DNA from 2 places in the Paenibacillus sp. FSL E2-0151 genome. Region 1 is predicted to be linked to the other one. Evidence: a T-box and tRNA genes for the amino acid it is inferred to sense, from the RefSeq annotation. Region 1 holds a T-box; the other holds one or more tRNA genes.
The links. A T-box is a leader RNA that pairs with one kind of tRNA and senses whether it is charged. The one in region 1 lies ahead of MHI55_RS24675 (valine--tRNA ligase), so its partner is inferred to be a tRNA-Val.
Positions count from the first base shown of each region.

Region 2: it encodes a tRNA-Val, which carries the amino acid that the T-box ahead of MHI55_RS24675 (valine--tRNA ligase) is inferred to sense. The anticodon was not compared.

Region 1 covers NZ_CP150308.1:5,537,412-5,545,564, reverse strand. The annotation lists gene MHI55_RS24685 (RluA family pseudouridine synthase) at 1-57, shown strand, start outside; gene MHI55_RS24680 (LysM peptidoglycan-binding domain-containing protein) at 424-2,007, shown strand; T-box leader at 2,163-2,444, shown strand; gene MHI55_RS24675 (valine--tRNA ligase) at 2,506-5,172, shown strand; gene MHI55_RS24670 (folylpolyglutamate synthase/dihydrofolate synthase family protein) at 5,251-6,627, shown strand; gene murC (UDP-N-acetylmuramate--L-alanine ligase) at 6,684-8,003, shown strand; gene MHI55_RS24660 (SPOR domain-containing protein) at 8,120-8,153, shown strand, end outside.
Region 2 covers NZ_CP150308.1:4,759,936-4,768,088, forward strand. The annotation lists gene MHI55_RS21415 (hypothetical protein) at 1-134, opposite strand, end outside; gene MHI55_RS21420 (M1 family metallopeptidase) at 317-2,527, opposite strand; tRNA gene MHI55_RS21425 (tRNA-Val) at 2,715-2,787, opposite strand; gene MHI55_RS21430 (hypothetical protein) at 3,007-3,189, shown strand; gene MHI55_RS21435 (GNAT family N-acetyltransferase) at 3,428-3,871, shown strand; gene MHI55_RS21440 (DUF3892 domain-containing protein) at 3,984-4,220, shown strand; gene MHI55_RS21445 (hypothetical protein) at 4,641-4,922, opposite strand; gene MHI55_RS21450 (hypothetical protein) at 4,906-5,127, opposite strand; gene MHI55_RS21455 (DUF3889 domain-containing protein) at 5,275-5,595, opposite strand; gene MHI55_RS21460 (hypothetical protein) at 5,652-5,960, opposite strand; gene MHI55_RS21465 (manganese catalase family protein) at 6,223-7,125, shown strand; gene MHI55_RS21470 (DUF6809 family protein) at 7,347-7,640, opposite strand; gene MHI55_RS21475 (ribbon-helix-helix domain-containing protein) at 7,785-7,964, opposite strand.

The DNA.
Region 1 (8,153 bases):
GACCCATGGCCGTCCGATTTCACACAATTGGCAGAGCGTGAGCGTCAAAATTATTAATACACTATATAAGTTCGACTAACTATTTACACGAAAACGGAAAGGACAGAAACAACCAGAAGAAGTAAAGCGTTCGCCTAAAAGCTTTCTGAAAGAAAGCTACTTCGGAAGCCTAAGCTATCCCCGGGTTTTCCCTTTATAAAAAGGAATGAAAAAAATCTGGGGATAACAGCGATCAGAAGGTTGTTCTGTCATTGGAGTGACAGTGTAAATAACCATGAGTTGAACATATATAGCAAGGTTTTTCAAAAGGTGGCATGCTCCTCTCATTCAAGGCATATAGATGGGGTAACGAAGGATTTGGACCATGGATCAGTCCCATGAGAAGGATCATGGTGAACATATGCCGAAAGGAGGACGCCACCTTTGTTGAATCAACCTTATGGTTTGCGGTTCGATATTTATGAGCGCGTTCATTTGTCTGAGGGAGTTCCTGCGATTGAGGAATTGGAGGAGATTGAACTATACCCACGCATTCAAGTCATAGGGCAGGATGATCATGCCACATTAAGAGGGCATCTTTTACTTACAGGTGCGTACAGAGGAGAAAATGAGGCTTCAGAGGAGCTCAAACATTTCATTCCCGTGGAGATCACAGTGCCGCTGAACCGGGTCAGATCGATTGAAGATATTTCCATCGAGATCGAAAATTTTGACGTGGATCTGTTATCCAATCGCAGTCTGAACATTACAGGCGTGTTGTCGCTACGAGGTATCGAAGGTTTTCCTGTTGAAGAGCCACAAGTGTGGTCAGCAGATGAGTTTACAGTTGTTCATTCACCTGATGTTCAGCAACCCAACCGTTCCGATGAAGCAGCACAGGCAGGTAGCGATCCCAACACATTTGCACAAGAGTACCTGCTCCAGCGGAGTGAGGAAGAGAGACTTGCGAATGCAGCAGAACTTGCATATGGTGCTCCGGAATTCGCTGACCTGTCCACAAGGGAAGAGACATTAAGGAATAGCGAAGAATGGCAGCAGGATTATGCGAATGCGTCATCCGCAGAGCCACTTCAATCTGAGGAGCTAAGTGCGGAGTACGCTAACGAAAACAGACAACCTGATGCAAATGAAGATCCCGCATCTCTGACAGCGAATGGAGATGAATTGGCATCTCATGAGCAATACAGCGAACCTTCTCCGATCTCGTCATTTATGGCTGAGACCGCAGATCGATTAGCTTCTTACCCTGAGTCGGAACCATTGTTGCCTCTGGAAGATGAGTCTTCGGGTTGGTCCGAGCCTTCCGTGGATGCATTGCCTGCGAACTCGAGAAGTGCAGATCAAGCAGTCTCAGAGCCTACTGCTCAATCATCTAATGAGTTGGCATCACCGGATGTACCGGACGCACCAGAGGTATGGCACTTCGAATCCGCGAGATCTGTACCTCAGCAGGAGAATCAGGCAGTTGCCGATGTCCCGGGCGAATCACAGGCGGAGAACTGGCAAGGTGTATTTGCTTCGTCCGAACCAGGCAACGCTGAGGAAGACCGGCCGTCTTTTGAAGCGACTGGGGTAGACGAGTTCGTACAGAACGAAGCATTTGTTCCTGAACCTGTGGCTGAGACGGAAGACAAGCCGGAGCTGAAGGTTGCTTTTGGCAGCAAAAAAGAATCCGCACCACGGCAAGAAGAGGGCGTAGGTATCTCTTCTTTGTTATCCTCCGGTAGAGCGGCACGCGATGCTGAAGTGGAGCGAGGCGATGAGGTTCCTGCGGGTGTGGTACAGGAAGAAACGTATCCAGCTGATGATGTGGAATGGAAGAACCTGTTCCTGGGAACGATCGTGGACCAGACCCCGTTCCGCAAGGTGAAACTTTGCATCGTTCAGCGAGAAGATACACTGGATGCTATTGCAGATCGATATCAATTGAGCACGAGGGAACTTCAGTTGTATAACCGATTATCTGAGCAGGTTGTGGAAGAAGGTCAGATATTGTACATCCCTTAATCCGTAGTTAAAGCCTTCGTTACGACCCGTGATCCCCTTGAGGATTGCGGGTTTTTGCATGATTCGTCCTAAACCTGCATTCCAGCGCTCTTTATCCGCTGTTGTCAGGTTGACTATCGCGCACGAGCAAGGTATGATGTGTGTAGGTTTTTTGAAGAACAACGTGGAACGGGAGTAGTAGACAGTATGACCTTTCAGAGAGTGGAATTGCAGCGCTGTGAGATTCCGCAGGAACCAACTGATCGAAGTCGCCCGGGAGTTGCCTGTTTGAATACAAGGGATGAATGAGATCTATCGTCATTTATTTCTGAGGTAGGATGGGCCGGTAGCAGCCGTTATCTGCTTGAAGTGTCACGTCATGTACAGAGGGTGAAGTCTATCTTGCTGTAGGCGTGAAACAAAGGTGGTACCGCGAAAGCTAACCTTTCGTCCTTTGATGGATGAAAGGTTTTTTTTGTTTTTTTTGGCGAAGATGATGAAGTAACGGAGGAATGACACATGTCTGAGGAAAAAAAATCAGCTGCAACAGAAATGCCGACCACTTACGATCCTAAGGCGGCAGAGGATAAATGGTACTCCACCTGGATGGAGCGTGGATATTTCAAAGCCGGTCAACGTAAAGATGCCGAGCCGTATACAATTGTAATTCCACCCCCAAATGTGACCGGGATGCTGCACATTGGGCATGCGCTCGATTTTACACTGCAGGATATTCTGATCCGCACCAAACGGATGCAAGGTTATGACGCACTGTGGCTTCCGGGTTCCGACCATGCAGGTATTGCTACTCAAACCAAAGTGGAGCAGAAGCTGCGTGAAGAAGGTCTGACTCGTTATGATCTGGGACGTGACAAGTTTCTGGAGAAAGTATGGGACTGGAAAGATCAATATGCCACTACCATTCGTCAACAATGGGGCAAAATGGGATTGTCGCTTGATTACTCACGTGAACGTTTTACGCTGGATGAAGGTCTGTCCCAAGCGGTTCGCAAAGTATTTGTTCAACTGTATGAAAAAGGCCTTATTTACCGAGGCAAACGCATCATTAACTGGGACCCGGTGAACCGGACAGCTCTGTCCGACATTGAGGTTGAATATAAAGAGGTTCAGGGTCACCTGTACCATCTGCGGTACCCACTCAAAGACGGAAGTGGCTACGTTACAGTGGCAACAACGCGTCCTGAAACGATGCTGGGTGATACAGCGGTTGCTGTTCATCCGAAAGATGAGCGTTATGCAGATATGATTGGTAAAGTACTTGTACTGCCTATCATTGGACGCGAAATTCCAATTATCGCTGATGATTATGTGGATAAAGAGTTTGGAAGTGGTGCAGTTAAAATCACGCCTGCGCATGATCCAAATGACTTTGAAGTAGGTCTTCGTCATGATCTGCCTCAGATTACGGTAATGGATGAGAGCGGCACAATGAATGCTGAGGCAGGCAAGTATCAGGGACTGGACCGCAGTGACTGCCGCAAGCAGATTGTTGCTGACTTGAAAGAGCAGGGCGTATTGATCAACATTGAGGATCACACGCATCAGGTTGGACACAGTGAGCGTACCGGAGCTGTTGTTGAGCCGTATCTGTCTACACAGTGGTTCGTTGAGATGAAGCCACTTGCAGAGAGAGCGATCAAGAAACAACAGAGCGGCGAAGGGGTTAATTTTGTTCCAGATCGTTTTGAGAAAACCTATCTGAACTGGATCGAGAACGTTCGTGACTGGTGTATTTCCCGTCAACTGTGGTGGGGACATCGTATTCCTGCCTGGTATGATGAAGAAACGGGTGAAATCATCGTATCTGCTGAAGATCCGACGACACTGCCAGAGAATGCTGGACGCAAGCTCAGACAGGACGAAGACGTACTCGATACTTGGTTTAGCTCCGGCTTATGGCCGTTCTCCACATTGGGCTGGCCGGAAGATACGGAAGATCTGCAACGTTATTATCCGACAAGTGTACTTGTGACAGGGTATGACATCATATATTTCTGGGTTGCACGTATGATCTTCACTGCATTGGAATTCACCGATGAGATTCCGTTCAAGGATGTGCTGATGCATGGTCTTGTTCGTGACGCAGATGGACGCAAAATGTCCAAATCATTAGGCAACGGTGTAGATCCGTTAGATGTGATTGAGAAATACGGCGCAGATGCGATGCGTTACATGATCTCAACCAGCAGCACGCCAGGTCAGGATCTGCGTTTCCGTTGGGAACGGGTGGAGCAGGCTCGTAACTTTGCCAACAAGATCTGGAATGCTTCGCGCTTTGCATTGATGAATCTGGAAGGATTCACCTATGAGGAACGTGACATTAGCGGAGAGCTTGGTACAGCGGATTATTGGATTTTGCACCGTCTTAACGAAACTTCCCGCGATATTACGCGTCTAATCGAAGCGTATGAATTTGGGGAAACGGGCCGTGTGCTGTATAACTTTATCTGGGATGACCTGTGTGACTGGTACATTGAGTTTGCGAAACTGTCCTTCTACGGAGAAGATCCGATTGCCAAGAAGAAAACACAATCCGTGCTGGCTTATGTACTGGATCAGACGATGCGCCTGATTCATCCGTTCATGCCATACATCTCTGAAGAGATCTGGCAGCATCTGCCACATGAAGGTGAGACGATTACGTTGGCATCTTGGCCGGTATACGATCCTGCTCTTGAGAACCCAGAGGCTGTTGCCGAGATGAACCTGCTCATGGATACCATTCGTGCGGTTCGGAACATTCGTGCAGAAGTGAACGTGCCGATGAGTAAAAAGATCGAATTGATGGTCAAAGCAAACAGTGCTGAGACGTCCAGCATCATTGAGCGTAACAGCCATTACATCAAACGGTTCTGTAATACGTCCGAGTTCGATAGTGGGCTGGATTTAAACTCACCGGATAAGGCAATGACTGCGATCATTACGGGGGCAGAACTATACTTGCCGCTCGCAGGTCTTATTGATATCGAGCAGGAAGTGGCTCGTTTGGAGAAAGAGTTGGAGAACCTTGAGGGCGAAGTTCTCCGTGTAGAGAAAAAGCTGGCGAACGAAGGCTTTGTTGCCAAAGCTCCTGCCAAAGTTATTGAGGAAGAGCGCGCCAAGCAAGCAGATTATTCCGATAAACGGGATAAAGTGATTGCACGAATCAAGGAACTTAAAGGTTAATATATGTGGGTCGGATGGAGAGCCATTATGCCATCCGGCCGCTTTTTTCACTCAAACTCGGGACCGAAGGTGAATCAGATGACGGAATTAGACGGGACAGATGCAGCAGCTCCTTTACTTACGTACAACGAGGCCGTGGACTGGATCAATGGCCTTATTCCTTTTGGCATCCGACCTGGATTGGAACGAATCGAGAGTCTGATGTCCATGTTAGGCAATCCACACCAACGTCTCAAATTTATTCATGTCGCGGGAACGAACGGCAAAGGTTCGACTTGCGCTTTTTTGACGTCAGTGCTTCTTCAGGCTGGATATGATGTGGGTACCTTTACGTCGCCTTATATCACCAAGTTTACAAACCGTTTTCAATACAACGGTGAGGATATTCCTGAAGAAATCCTGCTTAAGCTCTCGAACCGATTACATCCACTAGTCATGGAAATGGCCTCCACTCCGCTTGGATCACCCACGATGTTTGAGGTGTCCACGGCTCTGGCGCTTCTGTACTATGCAGAGGAGTGTTACCCTGACGTTGTGGTATGGGAGACGGGGCTAGGGGGAAGGATGGACGTAACGAATATTGTCGCACCTGTTGTGTCCGTCATCACCAACATTGGTATGGATCATACGGATGTACTTGGAGATACGATTGAGCAGATTGCTGGAGAAAAGGCAGGTATTATCAAGCCGGGAGTACCCGTTGTGACTTGCGCGACTCAACCCGAAGCTGTGAAGGTGATTCAGGAGAAAGCACAGCAGCTTCAATCAAGCGTGTATTTGGCTGGAGATCAATTCTCTTATCATAGACTGGACAGCAATGAGAACGGACAATCTTTTCATTTTACAGGCCCGTTCCGTGATCTGGACGTTCGCATACGCATGCAGGGCTCACATCAATGTGACAATGCAGCGGCCGCACTTATGGTGCTTGAATTGCTTAGACAATACATGGCATTTATGCTGGATGACAACGATATTGTACTTGGACTGGAGAATGCTTTCTGGGCAGGAAGATTCGAAAAAGTCGTCGATGAACCCCGAATTGTGCTAGATGGAGCACATAATCCGGAAGGGGCAGAGTCACTGGCCAAGAGCATTATGGATGTCTATCCGCACAACAAGTTAATTTTGATGATGGGTATGTTGGCAAATAAGCATCACGAAGCGTATTTGCAGCATATACTGCCACTAGTGGATACGCTGATCCTGACCGAGCCAGATTTCCGACGCAAAATGGATGCAGCCGAATTGCTGCAGATTGTCGAACGGGTACGTCCCGCCATTGCGAAGCAGGAACTGGAAATCATCGTCGAGCCCGAATGGGCAAAGGCACTTGATCTATTGAAGTCACGGACGGAAGCGGAAGATCTGGGGGTGGTCTCCGGCACACTGTACCTGATTGCGGATGTGCGGGCAGCCCTTTTGCATCAAACCGATTCTGAAAAAGGTTGGTGAAAGTTTTGTTAAATACATCGGAACACGTTCATTTTATAGGGATTGGCGGATATGGCATGAGTGCCATCGCAAGAGTTATGTTGGAAATGGGATACACCGTTACCGGATCGGATGTCGCTTCACAGGAGTTGACCGAGAAGTTGGCAGCCAAGGGAGCGAAAATATATATCGGACATACGGCAGAGCACGTCACTGGAGCAGATCTTGTTGTCTACTCTACAGCAGCGCCTGCTGATAATGTGGAACGGGTAGCAGCTGCAGAGCTGAACATTCCGATTCTGCATCGTTCCCAGATGCTTGCACGTTTGTTGAACGAACGTAAAGGTGTGGCTGTAGCTGGGGCTCATGGTAAAACAACCACTTCATCCATGATTGCACTTGTTATGGATAAATGTGATACAGATCCGACATACATTATTGGCGGAGAAATCATGAATGTGGGTACCAACGCGAAGGCCGGTCAAGGCGACTGGGTAGTCGCTGAAGCGGACGAGAGCGATGGTTCGTTTTTGCAGTACCATCCATGGCTCGGTATTGTAACCAATATTGAGGCAGATCATCTGGAGAATTACAACAGTGATTTTGAGGAGCTCAAAAGGGCTTATGTGCAGTTCCTGAGCCAGATTCGTCCGGAAGGAACAGCGATTGTGTGTTCTGACGACGAGAATGTTCAAGCGATTTTGCCAGAACTCAAGTCGCGGATTACAACCTATGGTATTGATCGTGCTGCAGATTATACGGCAACGGATATTGTATTGGGCGATCGCCGTATCTCCTTTACGATGAATCATCAGGGTGCTGCTATGGGCACGGTGGAATTATCAGTGCCGGGTAAGCATAACGTTTATAATGCGATGGCTACTGTGATTACCTGTCTGGAAGCAGGCATTCCATTTGAGAAGATTGTGGCAGCTATCATCCAGTTCCATGGAGCAAAACGTAGATTCCAGGTATTGGGCGAGGCGCGCGATATGCTGATCATCGATGATTATGCTCATCACCCGACTGAGATTGAAGCTACCATTAGTGCCGCCAAAGCAACGGGCAAACGCATTATTGCGGTATTCCAGCCACAGCGTTATACGCGGACGTTCTTCCTGCTGGATGCGTTCAGTCGTGCTTTTGCGGAAGCGGATGAGGTGCTTATTACGGACATCTATTCTCCTGCGGGCGAAAAACAGATCGAAGGGGTAACCTCAGCCCGACTGGTTGAACTGATCGTTCAAAACAGTAATGCTTCTGCACGTTACCTTCCTACAAAAGAAGAAGTGGTAGCTGATCTGCAACATCGTCTGCAGCCAGGAGATCTTGTGATTACGATGGGCGCAGGTGATATCTGGAAAGTCGGCGATACACTTGCCAAAGGTTTGAAATAGATCAATTGAGAAATCGCCTGTCTTCGATACGAAGCAGGCGTTTTTTGCGTTATATGGAATGTATTCTCCAGTCTCTGCATATAGCTTATATAAATGGGACAAAGGAGAGGGTACGGGTGAGCAATGCTAGAATGACGTTTCGCTTCGGGG
Region 2 (8,153 bases), 780 kb from region 1:
GTAACACAAAGGATAGGACAAATTCTAGCATTATATGAATACGCTTTCATTTTGTTCATTCCTTTATTTCCTTTACAGTTGTAATCAGCAACTGTCCCTTTCATTGGTACGCCCGGATAATGTTGATCCTTCATATTAATCCCTCCTATTGTTTTCTCCCGATAAGTATATTCATGAAGTTGCCTTTGTGTTAAAGCATTATGCCCATCTTACAGCCTATTATTCTAAGTCTGGTTTTCATATAAAACATAAACAGGCTAACCAATACAAATTGGCTAACCTGTTTGAACGAAGAAACTGCAAAACCAATTCCTTATTACTCCGCAAAAAGTGAAGATATGGGATTCGCAATTTTTTTATTGGATTTCTCCTTGCCTTGGTTATCCAATACATAGTACTGGTAAAAGTCGTTAGTGAAGCCGATAGACTCCTGTATTTTCAGCTTAAAAGCTTCAAATGCCTCATCACTCAGATGATCCTCATTCCAGAAATAATGAAGCATCAATCGATTCTGGTTATAGGGATGTTTGATAACATATGCACCAGCCGTGAGAGGTTGATTCATGGTATTCTTCCAAGGAAAACCCGTCTGTTTCGTCCGGTCGATAATGTTAAGTTTTAAAGCCTGCACCAATCCGTTTGACTTGGCATTGCCAATGACAATAAGGTTGCTGTTGCCGATCTCTTTTTTCATCTTTTGCTTCAGTTCCTTGCGATCCCTTATAATGTCGTATCTCATACCAGTCATATCAAGGAATCCGGTCAACTGATTAACCATATCTTCCTGCTGTTTAGTTGTAAGTTTACTCACCTGATCGCTGAGCACAATGGTTAATTCCTCGCCTTGAAGGGCTTTGTCCATCAATCGATTCATCACTTCATAAGGCAGATTAGGAACCATACCCATGACAGCCTGATATTGCACTTGTAAGACATTATGCACATAGGCGGCGGTCTCTTCTTGTGATAGTTGGTATTCCGGCTTTAAGACAAAATCAGGCTGATATAGGGCCATCTGCATTTCTGAACGTATTTCTTTACCAAGCACATCTTCAATGGTTTGAAGCAGCCCCTCTATCGTTGCATTTTGGTACACGTAGCGTTTGAAATATGTCCTCATCAACTCGTCAAATTTCTCTTCACCGACGGAACGGTAAAGCTGATAGATCGCTTGTCGCCCCTTCTGATAATATACCAAACTTGCCAAATCCCCAGCTTCATCGTTTGTTGACGCAATCGCCATATCTACGGGCGCAGTATCAAACTGTATGGATCTGAATCCATTTAGCTTATCTCCCTGTTTCTCGGCAAAATACACCATCGAGAAATCAGCAAAGCCTTCATCCAGGAAGGATTCTGTCTCCGAATTATTACCGATCAATGCATGGAACCACTGATGCGCTATTTCATGAACAAATGTTGTATCTTCTTCTGGAACAGCACCATTTTGAATCTGTCCCATCTGGATGAGCCTCGCATACTCCACGGCAACGCCTTGTACATACGTCTCGACAATTCGGAACTCTGGATAGGGATACTTGCCATATTTCTCACTATAGAAATCGATGACCTTGAATGCCTGATTAATGTAGCGGTCAACTATCTTTTTCTTGGATGGATCATCGTTGTAATAATAGTATTCCACCGTCAGACCGTTACGAGTAACACTCTCCACTTGAAGATTTGGGCTAGCAAAGAACACAAACTCCCTTGTGTTCTGGGCCACAGCAGAAACAACTTTACGACCATGTTCTGTACTGTTTTGAGTGGTGATCGTACCCGGCATGGCTACCTGATACTCATCAGGAACATTGAATTGAACTTCAAAGTCCGATGAGGTGTAATAATCACTCTCAAATGTTTGACTATACCGTGCCTTGTTCCATTGATGCTCAACCTCGTCGTATACAGACATCACCGGGAACCAGTGTGCACCATTGATCATGTCTTTGTAGTAGGAAACTCGCTGTGAGCCATAGGGTATATTCAACTGAAACTCCAGTTGGAAAGATACCGATTCGCCTGGTTGAACGGGCTCTTTCAACTGCACGGTCAACGCTTGGTTTTCCTTATGGAAGTCCAGCGATTGGCTATCTGCTGTTACAGCCTGAATATCGATGCCACCCAGAAAGTCCTCCGCTGTCTTCTCAGGGTGATCTTCACTAATCTTCTCATTATGCTGTTGGTACATGCTCGCCTGTGTAGATTTGGAGAGGTTTGCATCAGCATATGTATGAAGAACCAGCTGCTGGAGTGCATCCTTGCTTGTGTTGCGGTACGTTACCTTCTCGCTCCCCTGGATCGTCATGTCCTTCTCATTTAATCGAGCCTGGATCTGGTATTGAATCGGGGTCTGCTCTAGAGAGTCTTTCTGTGTGTTATGTATCTTCGTAGATACAGGTGCTGGGTCTGCTTCCGCGGCAACAACCCCCATGTTGGCAAGTGGGCTTGTTGCCAGTATTAAAGCCAGTGTACCCGCGATCCCTACTCTGGCTAACTTTGATGTAAATGGACTTGAATAATTCATAAGTTCTCTCCTTCTCCTGTTCTATGTTGACCTCAGAACCAAGTATAGAAGACGAACCTTACGCTGAATTTATGTTTTATTTAAGTTTTGTTTAAAAAGAGGAAGAGAAACTGAAACTATCGCAAATCGCATTCATGTTTGTATGTAAAAAAGAAAAGAAGCCTTACAATGTAAGGCTTCTCGTGTATGATCTGTAGTGGGCTCGAACCACTGACCCCTACCCTGTCAAGATAGTGCTCTCCCAGCTGAGCTAACAGATCATGATATATAACTGTTTCCCAATCAAGTAACAGTATCATATCAAGTAACCGTGTTCATTGTCAATGATTTATTTGGTTATAAATCACCCGAAATGGTGCACAATAAAGGAAAGATTACCATTTCTACAACGAGGTGAATTCCCTATGAGAAACATAACAAAACGGTCAAAATCCAATAAATGTACATTCACCAAATGCTTCTTTCTCTTTGCTGGGCTTATGATTCTCATTACAACCGTTACTGGTTGCAGCTTGGAGAAGGATGAACATACGGTACAATTCCAACAATTACAACAGCCCAATGAAAATGGTGAGTCTCTGCCGGTCTGGCTGGACGTATACTCCAAATCTGTAATTCAAGATGTATATTCTCCACGAGGAAGCAGTGAAGTCTTGCCGTGAAGGTTAACAGGTGAATTACTCGTCTTCATCCCACTTGCGTGAGTATGCTTTCTTCGTAACGTAATACAACAGAGTAATCATTCCCGCCGACATTAGCAATGTAATTACCATGATGCCTGTCATGCCCATCACTACCCCCTCCTCTCCCAATATGTTCCAGACTTCACTATACAGGAAAAACATTTTTTTGTATAATTCAGTCTGATATGTCGCGCAAGAGCAGAAAGAAGGAATGGAATTGGCAGCTGAGATTAGTTATGTATCGACAGAAGAACAACTGGAGCAAGCCTTGGGAATTCGCCATCACGTTTTTGTGATCGAGCAACAGGTGCCTGCCGAGATTGAGATTGATCAATATGATGTCATCAGCCCGGATGTGCATCATGTATTGTTAAGTACGGATGGCCAAGCTGTAGCCACAGGACGTCTGATCTATTACAGCAAGGATACGGCCAAAATGCAGCGGATCGCAGTGCTTGAATCTCATCGTTCATTTGGTTATGGACGTGTGCTTCTGCTCGCGATGGAGGAGCTGGCACGTGAACTCGGCTTATCCTATTCTGTACTGGATGCACAGTGTCAGGCACAGAAATTCTATGAAAAACTGGGTTATGAAGTGATTTCGGAAGAACCTTTTTATGATGCAGATATTCTGCATGTTCGTATGAGAAAGAGCTTGTAAAACCTCGACGTTGGCAGGTCTTATCAGCATATGGTGCATACTTCCGATGAATTCGGATAGGCTAATCAGGTAAGCAGATTCCTATCTCGTCATATAAGGAGAGTGTGACATCATGGTTCAAACAACACGCGAGAGTTTCACAGCCGTACAGAAAAATGGTGACGGTGACCTGACAGCTTTTCAGACTTCAGCAGGACGTGTACTGGATTATCAGCAGGCACTTGCAGAAGTAAAAGCTGGTGCTATTGCCGGTGTGAATGTATTTAAAGGCAAGGATGGCGAAATGTACATTCGCGGAGATGCCGACGGTGACCCAACCAACAACCTGGACCAACTTCCCCATTTCTAAAATAGATGCACATGTCGTACATGTGACACAATAAGCGCCGATCCGGTTACCCGGGTTGGCGTTTTCTTGTTCACTGGAGGGTGTCTTCAAACCTACTGAAAGCCGAACTCAGGCCCACGAGCGGTAACGAATCTGAGGCGTCTTATTCAAGGATTTGAAGCCCCCTTAGAAATCTAAGGAATCTGAGACACTTTATATCAGAATTTTTGGCCTTTTATAGCGTTTTTGTCAGGGAATATCGGGAAACAAGGTGTCTGATGTTTCTTACAATTTGAAAAGAGGAGCGGAAGGCCAAATAAGACGTCCTGTGTTCCTCAGAAAATTATCTACTCATTCGCCAGGATCAGCCAACTTGGACTTCAAGACTGTTTAGATACTGACATCCAACTATCTTATAGCTTGCTTAAGTTTGAGAACACCCTAGTAGTCCGTAAAATATTTTACGGAATCACCGGAAGGTTGGCTTTTGCGAATCGGCTGTTGTACCTGTTCCCATGCCTGCAAAATCTGTATCCCTTCCAGAGTAGACCGGTTCTCCCAGGCGATGTGCCCGGTTCGTTCAAGCTCTAGCAAAGACTCATGAATGTAAGCTCTGCTTCGTCCCGTCTTGTTCTTCAGTTCATCCATACGCGGCAGCCTGCGCCGTTGTCCTGCATAGTTCACCATAATACGCAAAATCTTGCGTTCAAAGTCGTTCAGCATACTTTACCTCCCCATTCAGATCGGTAACAGGACGCCATGCCAGAATACCTTGCTCCAGAAATGTTCGGGGCGAGCCTTCTTTTCCCGCTGATGCTCTAATCATCCCGCCACGTACACTGTTAATTCGAATCTGTCGCTGCGTAATCTGCCCTGCACGATCCATGTAGACAAGCTCCACCATCTGGCCAATATATTTCCCTAGCATAATCATCCCTCCGATAAGAACGTTTGTTTGTATTTCATATTATATGCGAACATAAGTTCTTTATTCAATAGTAAAAAAAGGATTTTGTAAAATAAAAAAAACCAGACTTTCACCTTAATGAATAAGGCAGTCTGGTTCAGTAACGGATCAGTGCCGATCCGATTCCGAAAATTGTACTTTCTTTAACTGTTGTGTAGATGGGTTAAAATCAACATTCACATAGACTGCGAATTGTTTGCCGTCTTTCGCACGAACCCACAGCTTGAACTGTTCCCGTGATTGATCTGCTGTTAGAGAGGTGCGACCGATATGCTTATAGTCCAAAATATCCACATTATACTTGGTCTGTGTTTCTTTGACCGCAATAATTCCCCACTTCGCATAATCAGGGATGGCGGCGCCTGTGCCTGATGTAATTCCGGCTAAACTCAGGACTACCGACATGACGGTAACGATGAGCATTCTCATTTCACTCACTCCTTGGGACAATATGTTTCTGTTATATTGCCCGTCCGGGTTTCATTTTACACGAATAAACGAAAGATCCAGGCCAGTGGCCGTAGGGAAAAAGGAACCACATGAACAAGCCGGTCAAACGAATCAGTAGGCTCCGTCCGGAAACTCATTCCCCAGTCACCCGAGAAAACGTGTTGTTGTGTCTTCGGCTCCTCAGGACGATCCAACCCGTATTTCTTTTCAAGTAACTCCCGCGTTTCTTCATCCACCTGAACCTCGTTCGTAACGACATATGCTGTGGCAGGCTTGCTGCTTATGTACATCAGAATCATTAGAAACATCACAATCCCAACTATTTGTATCCAACGCTTGTTCATCTCTTACTCCTTTATGGATTCATGACTCACTTCTCTTGTAACGTGAAGACTCGTTCGAATGTTTGATTATACATAAAATTCACCGTATTGGAAATAACAAAAGGGAGAAGAGATGAGGCATGCGTTATGCGATGCTTAAGTCCCATTTGGTTGATTTTTTGTTTAAAAAACCCAATAGACGTGTAATAGGGCATGACAGAGTGACTTCACGATCTGAAATTCTACACGATCTGCAATACCAATCTGAGGAGGTTACACCCGAATGTTCAAACGCTTGGATGAAATCCTGATTGAGATTCCCAATGTCGAGAAGCCAGATCCGAATGCTGCGGCAGCTATACAAGAATTACTCGGCGGCAAATTCGGAGAAATGTCAACGTTGAACAACTACCTCTATCAATCGTTTAATTTTCGTTCCAAAGAAAAGCTGAAGCCCTTCTACGACCTCGTCATGAGTATTACCGCCGAAGAATTGGGTCATGTTGAGCTCGTGTCTCATGGCATTAACAAGTGCCTCAGAGGTTCAACCGAGTACAAAGAACCTGACGATACGCCGCTAGGTTCCGTGAAGGATGCTCGTCTGTCATATCACTATCTGGCAGGTGCACAAGGCGCAATGCCTTTTGACTCTATGGGTAATCCATGGACGGGAGCAAACGTCTTCAACAGTGGTAACCTGGTCGAGGATCTGTTGCATAACTTCTTCCTAGAATGTGGCGCTCGTACCCATAAAATGAAAGTATATGAAATGACGGATCATCCGGCCGCCCGGGAAGTGGTTGGTTACCTGCTTGTTCGCGGTGGTGTGCATGTGGTTGCTTATGCAAAGGCGCTTGAGATTGCAACTGGCGTAAATGTGACCAAGCTGGTTCCTATTCCTTCACTGAACAACAAAGCCTTCAACGAGGCTCGTAAATATGAAGAAAAAGGGGTACACACCAAGCTGTATACCTATAGTGATAAAGATTTCAACACGATTGGACAGATCTGGAAAGGAACTCACCCCGAAGATGGACAACCTCTTGAAGTCATCCAAGGGATTCCTGAAGGATTCCCGATTCCAGAAGCTCCTGCGGTCGAGGAAGAATTTGCACCAGGTATATCGCAAGAAGACTTTAAGGAAATTGCGCGTCGCCTAAAAATGGCGGGGAATATTGCGGATTAAGGAACAATTTTGTTTAACAGATTCTTTCCATATATATATTGTTAACTCTATGTTTAAGTAAAGCCCTCGAACCCTGCTGCTGAATGCAGAGAGGATTTGAGGGCTTTGTTATAATCAATTTTTGATACCATTTTATGATGCAAAATAAGTATGTTGTATGCCGTCATTTTCTGAGAATTTAGCCGTAAAAGTAAACCGGATCTCTGCTCACATCGTTAAACTTAGTTAAACTCCAACACCGATTCCTCCCGCTGACTCATGACTTCAATCAGCATGTTGGCACCCAGACGAAAACCTTGTGCAAACGCTGCTTCCGTATGCATGCCCTCACATCTGCCACACAAGTCAAATAACTGTTCAAGCTCATGGAATTCTTCATCGCTCAATCGATTCTTCCATTGCTCTGTCAGAGATGCAATCTGCCGCCCTAACGCTTGGTATTCAGGATGTGTCGGCATCATCATCTCATCCGGTCGAAGTCGTCCATTATATAATGCTTCTACTATCGAATTCATGTGCATCCTCCTGTATATTAACTCGCACCTCACTTGAATGTACGTTCTGCACATGGTAGGATATTTATGCAGTCGCTCATTCAACAAGTGATTGCGGGATAAGAAGCAGCGTTGTTCTTCGTGGGACGAGCGCTGCTTCTTTTTTTATTTTTGGAGCTCGTCGTAAATCTTCTCAATCCCTTTGCGAACGATGTCTGATCGATTCGTATTCAGCTTTTCAGCCGAAATATCGAGCTTGTTCATAATTTCCTCGTCGACACGTATATCAATCGTTCTGCTTTTGGGTTTGTCAGATTTAGGCCGCCCCATCTTTTTGGCGGACATTTGCTTCACCTCTTTTTTTGTCCTGACAATAATATATTATTGCCAGGACAAAAAGTCAATGTATTTGTAAAACATACGTTCGTTTTTGTGTGGTTTGCAGATTAAATATAAGCAAATCAACAATTACTCCGTAAAAATCATCACTCAAGTTATATGTGGCAGAAGGCTTAAGTACAGTCTACTGTATGG